Regions from separate parts of the Streptomyces hazeniae genome, predicted to be linked through region 2. Evidence: riboswitches for the same ligand, from Rfam matches in the RefSeq annotation. Region 2 holds a riboswitch; each other region holds the start of a gene.
What was found. Region 2 has a riboswitch for cobalamin ahead of RM572_RS01050 (energy-coupling factor ABC transporter permease). Riboswitches for the same ligand answer to the same signal wherever they lie in the genome.
Positions count from the first base shown of each region.

Region 1: it holds a riboswitch for cobalamin, as region 2 does, so the genes downstream of both, RM572_RS23220 (cobalamin biosynthesis protein) here and RM572_RS01050 (energy-coupling factor ABC transporter permease) in region 2, are expected to answer to the same signal.
Region 3: it holds a riboswitch for cobalamin, as region 2 does, so the genes downstream of both, RM572_RS04730 (ribonucleoside-diphosphate reductase subunit alpha) here and RM572_RS01050 (energy-coupling factor ABC transporter permease) in region 2, are expected to answer to the same signal.

Region 1 is NZ_JAVREQ010000025.1:8,141-11,951, forward strand. It holds gene RM572_RS23215 (cobyric acid synthase) at 1-626, opposite strand, end outside; gene RM572_RS23220 (cobalamin biosynthesis protein) at 623-1,576, opposite strand; cobalamin riboswitch at 1,704-1,826, opposite strand; gene RM572_RS23225 (hypothetical protein) at 2,017-2,229, opposite strand; gene RM572_RS23230 (inorganic phosphate transporter) at 2,263-3,534, opposite strand; gene RM572_RS23235 (class II aldolase/adducin family protein) at 3,728-3,811, shown strand, end outside.
Region 2 is NZ_JAVREQ010000001.1:182,379-186,189, forward strand. It holds gene RM572_RS01030 (class I SAM-dependent methyltransferase) at 1-49, shown strand, start outside; gene RM572_RS01035 (DMT family transporter) at 49-1,053, shown strand; gene RM572_RS01040 (Trm112 family protein) at 1,040-1,273, shown strand; gene RM572_RS01045 (FkbM family methyltransferase) at 1,270-2,034, shown strand; cobalamin riboswitch at 2,133-2,329, shown strand; gene RM572_RS01050 (energy-coupling factor ABC transporter permease) at 2,359-3,090, shown strand; gene RM572_RS01055 (energy-coupling factor ABC transporter substrate-binding protein) at 3,087-3,479, shown strand; gene cbiQ (cobalt ECF transporter T component CbiQ) at 3,486-3,811, shown strand, end outside.
Region 3 is NZ_JAVREQ010000002.1:215,156-218,966, reverse strand. It holds gene mctP (monocarboxylate uptake permease MctP) at 1-1,394, shown strand, start outside; gene RM572_RS04735 (GNAT family N-acetyltransferase) at 1,457-1,972, shown strand; cobalamin riboswitch at 2,038-2,187, shown strand; gene RM572_RS04730 (ribonucleoside-diphosphate reductase subunit alpha) at 2,306-3,811, shown strand, end outside.

The sequences.
Region 1 (3,811 bases), on a different contig from region 2:
GTCACGTCGCCGCGGAACTTGTTGACCAGGTAGCCGCACACCAGCGCCTGGTCCTCGGGGGACAGCAGCGCGGTCGTGCCGAAGAACGAGGCGAAGACCCCGCCGCGGTCGATGTCGCCGACGACCACCACGGGGAGGCGCGCCGCCCGCGCGAGGCCCATGTTGACGATGTCGTTGCGCCGCAGGTTGATCTCGGCGGGGCTGCCCGCGCCTTCGCAGATCACGGCGTCGTGGGTGGCGCGCAGCTCCTCCAGGCACCCGGCGACCGTCTCCAGCAGCTTCCGCTGCCTGTCCTCGTGGTAGCCGCGGGCGCTCAGTTCGCCCACCGGCCTGCCCATAAGGACGACCTGACTGGTGCGGTCGCCGCCCGGTTTGAGCAGCACCGGGTTCATCGCCGCGCTGGGCTCCACCCGGGCGGCGGCCGCCTGCATGGCCTGCGCCCGGCCGATCTCCGCGCCCTCCCGGGTGACGAAGGAGTTCAGCGACATGTTCTGCGCCTTGAACGGCGCGACCTTCAGTCCCTTGCGGGCCAGCCAGCGGCAGACCCCGGCCGTGACCACGCTCTTCCCGGCGTCCGAGGTCGTCCCCGCGACCAGCAGACCGCCGCCCCGCCGCACCGCGTTCACCGCCGCCTTCCCTTCCGCGCGGCCACGACCCTCACGGCCGTCGTCGTCACCAGCGCCAGCACGCCGACGCGGCGGGAGAGCCGCACCGCGCGCTCCACGTCCTCCGTACGGACCGGCCGGCCACCGGCGTTGAGCACCGGCCGGTGCTCGACCCGCCCCGCGTACGCCAGCGTCCCGCCCAGCCGTACGCCCAGCGCCCCGGCGAACGCGGCCTCCACCGGACCCGCGTTGGGGCTGGGGTGACGGGCGGCGTCCGCACGCCAGGCCCGCAGCGCGCCGTTCGGGTCGGATCCGGCGAGTGCGGCCAGCGTGGCCGTCAGCCGGGCTCCCGGCCAGCCCGCCAGGTCGTCCAGCCGCGCCGACGCCCAGCCGAAACGCAGCAGCCTGGGGGAGCGGTGGCCCAGCATCGCGTCCAGGGTGTTCACCGCGCGGAACGCCACCAGGCCCGGCACGCCGGCGACCGCTCCCCACACCAGCGCGCCCACCACGGCGTCGGAGGTGTTCTCCGCCACCGACTCGACGACCGCCCGCGCGACGCCGTCGGCGTCCAGCGCCTCCGGGTCCCGCCCGCACAGGTGCGGCAGCCGCCGCCGCGCCGCCGGAACGTCGCCCGCGGCGAGTGCGGCGCCGATCGCCCGCGCCTCGCGGATCAGGGAGGTCCCGCCGAGCACCGTCCAGCCGGCGACCGCGGCCAGCACCACCGAGGGCAGCGGCGAACGCGCCCTCCCGGCGGCCGCGTTCAGGCCCGCCGCGGCGACCGCCACGCCGCCGGCGCACACCACGGCGCACAACGCCCCGGCGCCGCGGTCGTCACGCCACAGGGCACGTTCGGCCCGGCTCACCGCGCGGCCGAAGGCCGCCACGGGGTGTCCGCGCCGGGGGTCGCCCAGCGCGAGGTCGGCGAGGAAGCCGAGCGTCACCCCGTACGCGTACGCACGCGGACGCGGCATCAGACGACGGGCTGTGGAGCCTCGCAGGAACACGACGAGGTGCGGGGTGGGGGAGGGGCGCAGAAGCCACGCATGGCGGAGTCCTCACTCAGGGTCCTCGCCCTGGCTCGACGTGTCCGGCGGCGAGAGTCTCCTGGCTCCCGGATCGGCGCCTCCCCGGCCTTCCAGCCCGCTGGCGGGCCGTGGCGTGTGGTGAGGGGCGCTCCCCGGTGACAGTGGCGGGACCGCGCCGGATTCGCACCGGCTTCCTCTTCTGCCGCCGTTCGGCTGCCGGAAGTCCATCACGGCCCCCCACGACCGTCAACTCGCCCCCGACCTGCGGCGAAGCAGTGTGACCACCCCCACGCAGCGCCCCCCCGCGTCCCGCCCGGCGCGCCCCGGGTACGCGCGAGGGGTGGGTACGGCCCGCAGGCCGTACCCACCCCTGGGTGCGCGGGGGTTCAGGCGCCGATCAGGTAGATGCCGTACGCCACGGCGGCCGCGCAGACCGCGTAGCAGAGGTATGCGCCGGTGCGGGCGAGTACGGAGGCGCTGCCGCCGTCCTTGCGCGGTGCGGAGCCCACGATGCCCAGGGTGAACACGCCGACCAGCGCGACGGAAGCCAGCAGGCTGACGCCGAACACGTTGATCAGGGCGGACCAGTGGATGTCCATGGTGAGTGCTTCGCTTCCTTCGGGTGGGGCGCGTCAGGCGCCGGAGACGGAGGCCTTGGTGCGGGCGTGCTCGGACTCCTCGTCCTGCGCGCCGTGCTGCTCGGGGACCGTGCCGGCCGGCGGCGGGGCGACGGCGCTCATCGCGGCGGCCACCACGCCCGCGTCCTGTGCGTCGGAGCGGGATCCCGGGGCGGAGTCCTCCGGCATGTCGTTGACGTTGGTGTGGTCGACCGGCTGCCGGCGCGAGGCCAGCCAGATGGCGCCGTTGACCAGTACGCCGAGGACGGCGACCACGGTCACGCCGACGTTGCCGCGCTCGGCCAGCAGCGCCGCGCCGCCCGCGACCAGACCCGCGGCCGGGACGGTGATGCCCCAGGCGGCCAGCATCCGGCCCGCCGTGCCCCAGCGGACGGTGCCGCCCTTGCGCCCCATCCCCGCGCCCATCACGGCGCCGGAGCAGGTGTGCGTGGTGGACAGCGAGAAGCCCAGGTGGGAGGAGGCCAGGATGGTGACCGCGGCGCTCGTCTGCGCCGAGAAGCCCTGCGGCGGGTGGATGTCGGTGAGGCCCTTGCCGAGAGTGCGGATGATCCGCCAGCCGCCGAGGTAGGTGCCCAGCGCGATGGCGACACCGGCCGAGACGACCACCCACATGGGCGGGCCCGCGTCCGGCGCCAGCGCGCCGCCCGCGATCAGGGCGAGGGTGATGACGCCCATCGTCTTCTGCGCGTCGTTGGTGCCGTGCGCCAGGGAGACCAGCGCGGCGGAGGTGATCTGGCCGGCCCGGTAGCCCTTGCCGGCCTGCTCCTCGCTCACGTTGCGGGTGAGCCGGTAGGTCAGGCGTGTGGCGCCCCAGGCGGCGAGGCCGGCGACCAGCGGGGCGGCCAGCGCGGGGATCAGCACCTTGGTGACGACGACGTCGCCGTTGACCGCGCCGATGCCCATCGAGGCGACGGCGGCACCGAGCAGACCGCCCATCAGGGCGTGCGAGGAGCTGGAGGGGAGGCCGGCCAGCCAGGTCAGCATGTTCCAGGTGATCGCACCGACCAACGCTGCGAGGATCACTTCAGGCTGGATACCGGCGCCTTCGTCGATCAGTCCCTTGGAGATCGTCTTGGCCACCTCGACGGAGATGAACGCTCCGGCGAGGTTGAGAACGGCCGACATCGCCACCGCAGCCTTGGGCTTCATCGCCCCGGTGGAGATGGTGGTGGCCATGGCGTTGGCCGTGTCGTGGAAGCCGTTCGTAAAGTCGAACACCAAGGCCGTGACGATCACGATCCCGATGAGAAGCGTGATGTGTTCCATTCACCCAGGCAATCAGTTCGAAGGTCAGTGACCCGGTGAACGTAAGGATGGTGGGTGAACGGAAGGTGAACTGGGGCGGGCATCGGAGTGTCGCACCCGGAGGGTGTTGGTGTGGGACCCGTCACAGGCCGAACGGGAGGGACCGCCGCATGGTCGAGTCGCCCGGTGGTACAGGAAGAGACCGGAGGTGCCGATGCACAGCGAGACGAGCGGGGAGATCCCGGTGACCTGGCGGGACGCGTGGGAAGAGGTGGTGGGGGCGGCGCGCCGAACGGTC
Region 2 (3,811 bases):
AGCGGACGGAGCGGACGGCACGGGGCACGGAGCGGGGGCGGGCGGCTGATGCTCTGGGGTGTCGCGGCGGCGCTGCTGGCCAACCTGCTGTTCAGCGTCGGTTTCGTGGTGGAGAAGCGGGCGCTGTCCGCGCTGCCGCCGCTGTCCGCCACCCGCCCCGCCGCCCTCCTGGTCCATCTGCTGCGCAGCCCGCTGTGGCTGGTGGGAGCCGCGGCCCTGCTGCTCGGCTTCGGCGCGCAGCTCGTCGTCTACCGGACGCTGCCGCTGGTCGCCGCGCAGGGCCTGTTCGTCACCGGGCTGGTGATGCTGCTTCTGCTGTCCGCTCTCTTCCTCGGGGAGCAGCCGAGCGGGCGGGAGCGGCGCGGCATGGTGGCGATCCTGGCCGCGCTGGTGATGATCGTGCTGTCGCTGCCCGGAAGCGACGAGGAGATCGGCCGTGCCGCCCCGGCCCCGGTGGTGCTGCTGATCGCGGTACCGGCGCTGGTCTTCGGCATCGGACTGTTCCTCGCCGCCGAACGCCGGTCCCGGCGCCGGCACCGGATGCCGACGGCCGGGGTCCCGTACGGCGTGGCGGTCGGTTTCCTCTACGGCGTCAGCTCGCTGGCGATCAAGGGCGTCGCCGGACTGCTGGACGTCGCCGACCTCGCCGGCACCGCCACCGCGGTGCTCGCCTCCCCCTACCCGTACCTGCTGCTGTGCACCGGGGCCGGCGGACTGGTGCTGTCGCAGACCGCGCTCCAGCGCTGCCGCGCCTCGCTGGTGGTGCCGGTGTGCACGACCGTGACGTTCCTGTTCACCGTGGTCAGCGGGTCGTTCGCGTTCGCCGAGCCGCTGCCGTCGGAGCCGGTGCGGCTGCTGCTGCGGCTCGGCGGCTCGGCGCTGGCCGTCTCGGTGCTGCTCGCCCTCCCCCGGCACGACGCCGCGCCCCGAGCCGCGACGGCGGCCCAGGCGGCGCCGCGGCTCGTCGGCCGGACTCTCAGCGCCACCGGACGCACCCCGCTGCTCCCGCACCTGCCCCCTCACCCGGAAGGCCGCCCGCATGTCCCCCGATGACCCGTTGCTCGGCATCCTCGCCTGCCCGCTCGACAAGGGCCCGCTGGCCCTGCTGGAGGACGAACAGATCCTCTACAACCCGCGGTTGCGGCGCCGCTACCGCGTCGTGGACGGCGTGCCGCAGCTGCTGCCCTCGTCCGGGGAGCAGGTCTCGGAGCGGGAGCACGCCGCGATCCTGGAGCGGCTCGGTCCCGACGTCCGGGAGGAGCCGGCTCCGTGACGCTCGCCGCGCGGCTGGCGCCGCGTCTTCCGGCCCGGCCCGTGAACGTCGCGACGGACCTGCTGTACCCCCGGTTCGAGCCGGAGCTGGCCCGGCTGGCGGACTTCTGCCCGCGCGGCGGCACGGCCGTCGACGTCGGCGGCTGGTACGGCCCGTGGACGCGCCGGCTGGCGCGGCGGGCGGACCGGGTGGTGACCGTGGAGCCCGTCCCGCATCTGGCGCGACGGCTGCGGGCGACGAGCCCCCCGAACGTCGAGGTGCTCCAGGCCGCCGCCACCGACCACCACGGCACCGCCACCCTCTGGCTGCCGCACGGCGGGCGCGGCGACCGGGGGGTCTCCTCGCTGGTGCGCCGCGAGGTCCACCGCAGCGCGGTCGACGTGTCCTGTCTGGCCCTGGACGAACTTCAGTTGCGCGGGCTGACTCTCGTCAAGGTCGACGTGGACGGCAGCGAAGCGGCCGTGCTGCGCGGCGCGGAGGAGACGCTGCGCCGCGAACGGCCCGCGCTGTTCGTCGAGTTGGAACAGCGCATCCAGCCGGTCGGACCGGTGCTGTCGTACCTGTCCGCGCTGGGCTACACGGGCTGGGTGCGGCCGGCCCGCCGGTGGCTGCCGCTGGCCTCGTTCGACCTCGCCGGCCACCAGGCCCGCACCGCGCACGTGGCCGAACACGGCCTGCTCCGCCGTTCTCTGGCCCCGCACCGCCGGTACGTCAACTCGGTGCTGTTCCTGCCGTCCGGGGGGCGCCCCGGATCCGGGTGACCCCCGGACGGCGACGCGGCGCGCGGGGTGTGACGAACGTCCACCCGGAACCGCGGCCCGCGGGGCCGGCGATGGTTGTGGCGGTGAACTGCGGCGGTCTACTGTCGCAGGGCCTTGGTGTTCGGGAAACCGGTGCGGAACCGGTGCGGCCCTCGCCACTGTGATCGGGAAGTCCGGCTCCTCCCCCGTCGAGGGAAGCCACTGGCGCGCCGCGGGAGACCGCGCGGGCCGGGAAGGCGGAGACCGGGCGGCATGACCCGTCAGCCAGGAGACCGGCCGGGGCGCGTCGTCCATCCACGAGGTGCTGGAGAGGTCTCACCCGACATGCACATAGCCGAGGGGTATCTGCCCCCGTGGCACGCGGTCGCCTGGAGCGCCGCCGCCGCTCCGTTCGTCGTCCACGGCGTCCGCAAACTGACCCGCGAGGTCCGGGAACACCCGGAGTCCACCCTGCTGCTCGGCGCCTCCGGCGCCTTCACCTTCGTCCTGTCCGCCCTCAAGATCCCTTCCGTGACGGGAAGTTGCTCGCATCCCACGGGCACCGGCCTGGGCGCCATCCTGTTCCGGCCGCCGATCATGGCGGTACTGGGCACCCTCACCCTGCTCTTCCAGGCGCTGCTGCTGGCGCACGGCGGCCTGACCACCCTGGGCGCCAACGCGTTCTCGATGGCGATCGTGGGGCCCGGGGCCGGGTACGGCGTCTACCGGCTGGTGCGGCGGAGCGGTGCGCCGCTGATGGCCGCGGTGTTCTGCGGCGCCTTCGTCGCCGACCTGAGCACGTACTGCGTCACCAGCGTCCAGCTCGCGCTGTCCTTCCCCGACCCGGCGACCGGGTTCGCCGGCGCCCTGGCGAAGTTCGGCGGGATCTTCGCGCTCACCCAGATCCCGCTGGCGGTGAGCGAGGGCCTGCTGACGGTGCTGGTGATGCGTCTGCTGACGCGGTCCAGCGCGGGCGAGCTGCGGCGCCTCGGGGTGCTGACCAGGCTTGCCGACCGGGCCGCCACCGCACGGGGCGCGGACCGCACCGAGTCCGAGCAGGAGGAGACGGCCCGATGAAGCGCGACACACGCATCAACCTGCTGCTCGTCGCGGTCGTCGCGGCGCTCGCGGTGCTGCCGCTGGTCCTCGGTCTCGGCGACCACAAGGAGGAGCCGTTCGCGGGCGCCGACGCGCAGGCGGAGACGGCGATCACGGAGAACGCCCCGGACTACGAGCCGTGGTTCTCCCCCCTGTACGAACCACTGTCCGGTGAGGTGGAGTCGGCGCTCTTCGCGCTGCAGGCGGCGCTCGGGGCGGGCGTGCTGGCCTACTACTTCGGGCTGCGCCGCGGCCGGCGCCAGGGCGGGGCGCGGTCCGCGGCGGGCCCGGCGGGTGCTCCGGACCCGTCGGGCCCGCCCGCGGAGGAGGGGGCGGACGGCGGCCGCGACACGCCCGCCTCGGCCTGACCGACGGTGCTGCCCATCGACGCGGCGGCGCACAGCAGCCGCTGGCGCCACCGCCATCCCCTGGAGAAGGCGCTGCTCGGCCTCGGCCTCACGGTGCTGGCGATCAGCCTGCCGCCGTGGCCGGGCGCGCCCCTGGTCGCGGCGGCGACCCTGGCCGTGCTGCTGGGCCCGGCCGGCGTGGCCGGGCGGGCGCTGTGGCGGGCCTTCCGGGTGCCGCTGGGCTTCTGCGTGACCGGCGCCGTTCCGCTGCTGTTCCAGCTGGGCGGCGCCGGAAGCGGGCCGGTGCCATGGCTGTCGCTCGCCCCGGACGGGCCCGTCCGTGCGGGTGAGCT
Region 3 (3,811 bases), on a different contig from region 2:
CCGTGCCCGCGCTGATCTACTCGGCCGGCGCGGTGGGCTTCTTCGCGGTGCCGTACACGATCCTCGTCTACCCGCTGATCTTCCTCTTCCTGCCGCGTCTGTGGTCGGTGTCCCACCGGCACGGCTACGTGACGACCTCGGACTTCGTGAAGGGCCGCTTCGGCTCGCGCGGCCTGTCCCTGGCCGTGGCGCTGACCGGCATCCTCGCCACCATGCCCTACATCGCGCTGCAGCTCGTCGGCATCCAGGCGGTGCTGGACGTGATGGGCATCGGCGGCGGCGCGTCGACGCACTGGTTCATCAAGGACCTGCCGCTGCTCATCGCCTTCGGCGTGCTCGCGGCCTACACCTACTCCTCGGGACTGCGGGCCCCGGCCCTGATCGCGTTCGTCAAGGACTCGCTGATCTACATCGTGATCGCCGTCGCGATCATCTACATCCCGATCAAGCTCGGCGGCTTCGACGACATCTTCTCCAGCGCGGGCGAGAAGCTCTCCGAGACCGGCGGAGCACTGGTCACCGGGCCCGAGGGCCACTGGGCGTACGCGACGCTGGCACTCGGCTCCGCGCTGGCGCTGTTCATGTACCCGCACGCGATCACCGCGACGCTGTCCAGCCGCAGCCGCGAGGTGATCCGCCGCAACACCACCATCCTGCCCCTGTACTCGCTGATGCTGGGCCTGCTGGCACTGCTCGGCTTCATGGGCATCGCGGCCGGAATCTCGCTGGACAACCCGCAGCTGGTGGTGCCGCAGCTGTTCGAGAACATGTTCCCGGCCTGGTTCGCGGGCGTCGCGTTTGCCGCCATCGGCATCGGCGCCCTGGTCCCGGCGGCCATCATGTCGATCGCCGCGGCGAACCTGTTCACCCGGAACGTCTACCGCGACTTCCTCAAGCCGAACGCCACCCCGGAGCAGGAGACCAAGGTCTCCAAGGTCACCTCGCTCCTGGTGAAGGTCGGCGCCCTGGTCTTCGTCCTCACCCTGGACAAGACGGCGGCGCTCAACTTCCAGCTGCTGGGCGGCATCTGGATCGCGCAGACCTTCCCGTCCCTGGTCGGCGGCCTGTTCACGCGCTGGTTCCACCGGTGGGCGCTGCTCGCCGGCTGGGCGGTCGGCATGGTGTACGGCACCATCGCGGCGTACAACGTGTCCAGCCCGAAGCAGGATCACTTCGGCGGCAGCACGGCGGAGATCCCGATGATCGGTGAGATCGGTTACATCGGCCTCACCGCCTTCGTGCTGAACGCCGTGGTCACGGTCGTCCTGACGGTGATCCTGCGGGCCGCCAAGGTCCCGGACGGGCGGGACGAGACCACGCCCTCCGACTACCGCGCGGACGCCGGAGACCGGGGCGTCAAGGAGGAGCTGCCGGCTCCCACCGCCGCTCCCTGATCCCCGGAACCCACCCGAGCACCCCACCGGCGGCCGCCGGTGGGGTGCTGCATGCTGGGGGCATGGACGTGACGATCAGGGCGGCGCACGAGGCGGAGTACGGCGAGGTCGGAGACCTGACGGCCGACGCGTACCTGGAGGACGGGCTGCTCACCCACGGCGCGCGGGACCCGTACCTGGAGGTGCTGCGGAACGTGCCGCACCGCGCCGGGCACGCGCAGGTCCTGGTCGCCGTGGACGCGGGCACCGGCGATCTGCTGGGCACCGTGACCTTCGTCGGGGACGGCGGGGAGTACGCGAACATCGCCCGGCCCGGCGAGGCCGAGTTCCGCATGCTGGCCGTGCACCGGACGGGGCGGGGGCGCGGCGTGGGCGAGGCGCTGGTGCGCGAATGCCTGGCGCGTGCGCGGGCACTCGGCCGGGAACGCGTGGTGCTCTCCACCGAGTCGAAGATGACGACCGCTCACCGCCTGTACGGGCGGCTGCGGTTCGTGCGCACCCCCGCCCGCGACTGGGAGCCGATCCCCGGTCTGCCACTGTGGACCTTCGCGTTGGAGCTCGCCGACGCCGAGGACTGACGGGCACGGCAACCCTACCAGCGACACAAGATGTTGGGGTGCTCGCGCGGAGCACCCCAACATGTATGCTCGTCCTCGCTGTCGCCGCAGGGGAACCCGGTGCGAATCCGGGACTGTCCCGCAACGGTGTGCGGCGTGCCGTGCCCTGCCTCCACGCGTCGAACGGGCCCCGGAACGCCGCGAGTCCGAGCACCTGCCGACGGCGTCGTACACGTCCGGGCCCCGTGGGATGGGCCGGCGGACGCGAGGTGGCGCCTGCCCGCAACGGGTCGCCGTCTGCGCCCCGCCACGCCTCCCCACCGGCCCCCGCCGAGCGAGGGAGAGCACGTCACCGTGACCATCGCACCCGAGGCCGCAGCCGTCCCGTCGCCGTACCCGGCGCGTTCCGGGCCGGACGCCGACAGCGCCCTGCTGGAGCGGCTGTTGACGGAGCTGACCGCCGACCTGCCCGCGACCGACGCCGCCCGGATCGCCGCGGCCGTACGGCGCGGACGGCACCCCGGATCGACCCACGCGGACCTGCGGTCGCTGGCCGTCGAAGCGGCGGCCGGACTCATCGGCGACGAACCGGAGTACGGGCGCCTGGCGGCCCGGCTGCTGACCCGCGCCGTGCGCGAGGAGGCCGCCGGTCAGGGCGCGACCTCGTTCTCCGCCTCGGTCGCCGTCGGCCACCGCGAAGGTCTGATCGCGGACTCCACCGCCGCGTTCGTCACCGCGCACGCCGCACGCCTGGACGCCCTGGTCGACGCCGCCGTGGCGGACGGCAGCGACGACCGGTTCGGCTACTTCGGGCTGCGCACGGTGCACTCCCGCTACCTCCTGCGCCACCCCACGACCCGCCGGGTGGTGGAGACCCCGCAGCACTTCCTCCTGCGCGTCGCCTGCGGGCTGGCGGCGGACGACAGCGCGCGGGCCGTCGACGAGGTCGCCGAGCTGTACCGGCTGACCAGCTCGCTGTCCTACCTGCCGTCCTCCCCGACGCTCTTCAACTCCGGCACCCGGCACCCGCAGATGTCGTCGTGCTACCTGCTGGACTCGCCGCTGGACGAACTGGACTCGATCTACGAGCGCTACCACCAGGTCGCCCGGCTCTCCAAGCACGCCGGCGGCATCGGCCTGTCCTGGTCCCGCGTCCGTGCCCGCGGCTCGCTCATCCGCGGCACGAACGGTCACTCCAACGGCATCGTCCCGTTCCTGCGCACGCTGGACGCCTCGGTCGCCGCGGTGAACCAGGGCGGCCGGCGCAAGGGCGCCGCCTGCGTCTACCTGGAGACCTGGCACGCCGACCTGGAGGAGTTCCTGGAGCTGCGGGACAACACCGGCGAGGAGGCCCGCCGCACCCACAACCTCAACCTCGCGCACTGGATCCCGGACGAGTTCATGCGCCGCGTCGAGGCCGACGCAGACTGGTCGCTGTTCTCCCCCGCCGAGGTGCCCGAGCTGGTGGACCTGTGGGGCGACGACTTCGACGCCGCCTACCGCCGCGCCGAGGCGGACGGGAAGGCCGTGAAGTCCGTTCCGGCCCGGCAGCTGTACGCGCGGATGATGCGCACCCTCGCGCAGACCGGCAACGGCTGGATGACCTTCAAGGACGCCGCCAACCGCACGGCCAACCAGACCGCCGAGCCGGGCCGCGTCGTCCACTCCTCCAACCTGTGCACCGAGATCCTGGAGGTGACCGACGACGACGAGACCGCCGTGTGCAACCTCGGCTCGGTCAACGTCGCCGCCCACCTCGGTGACGACGGCGGGATGGACTGGGAGCGCCTGGACGCCACCGTGCGCACCGCCGTGACCTTCCTGGACCGCGTGGTCGACGTCAACTACTACCCCACCGAG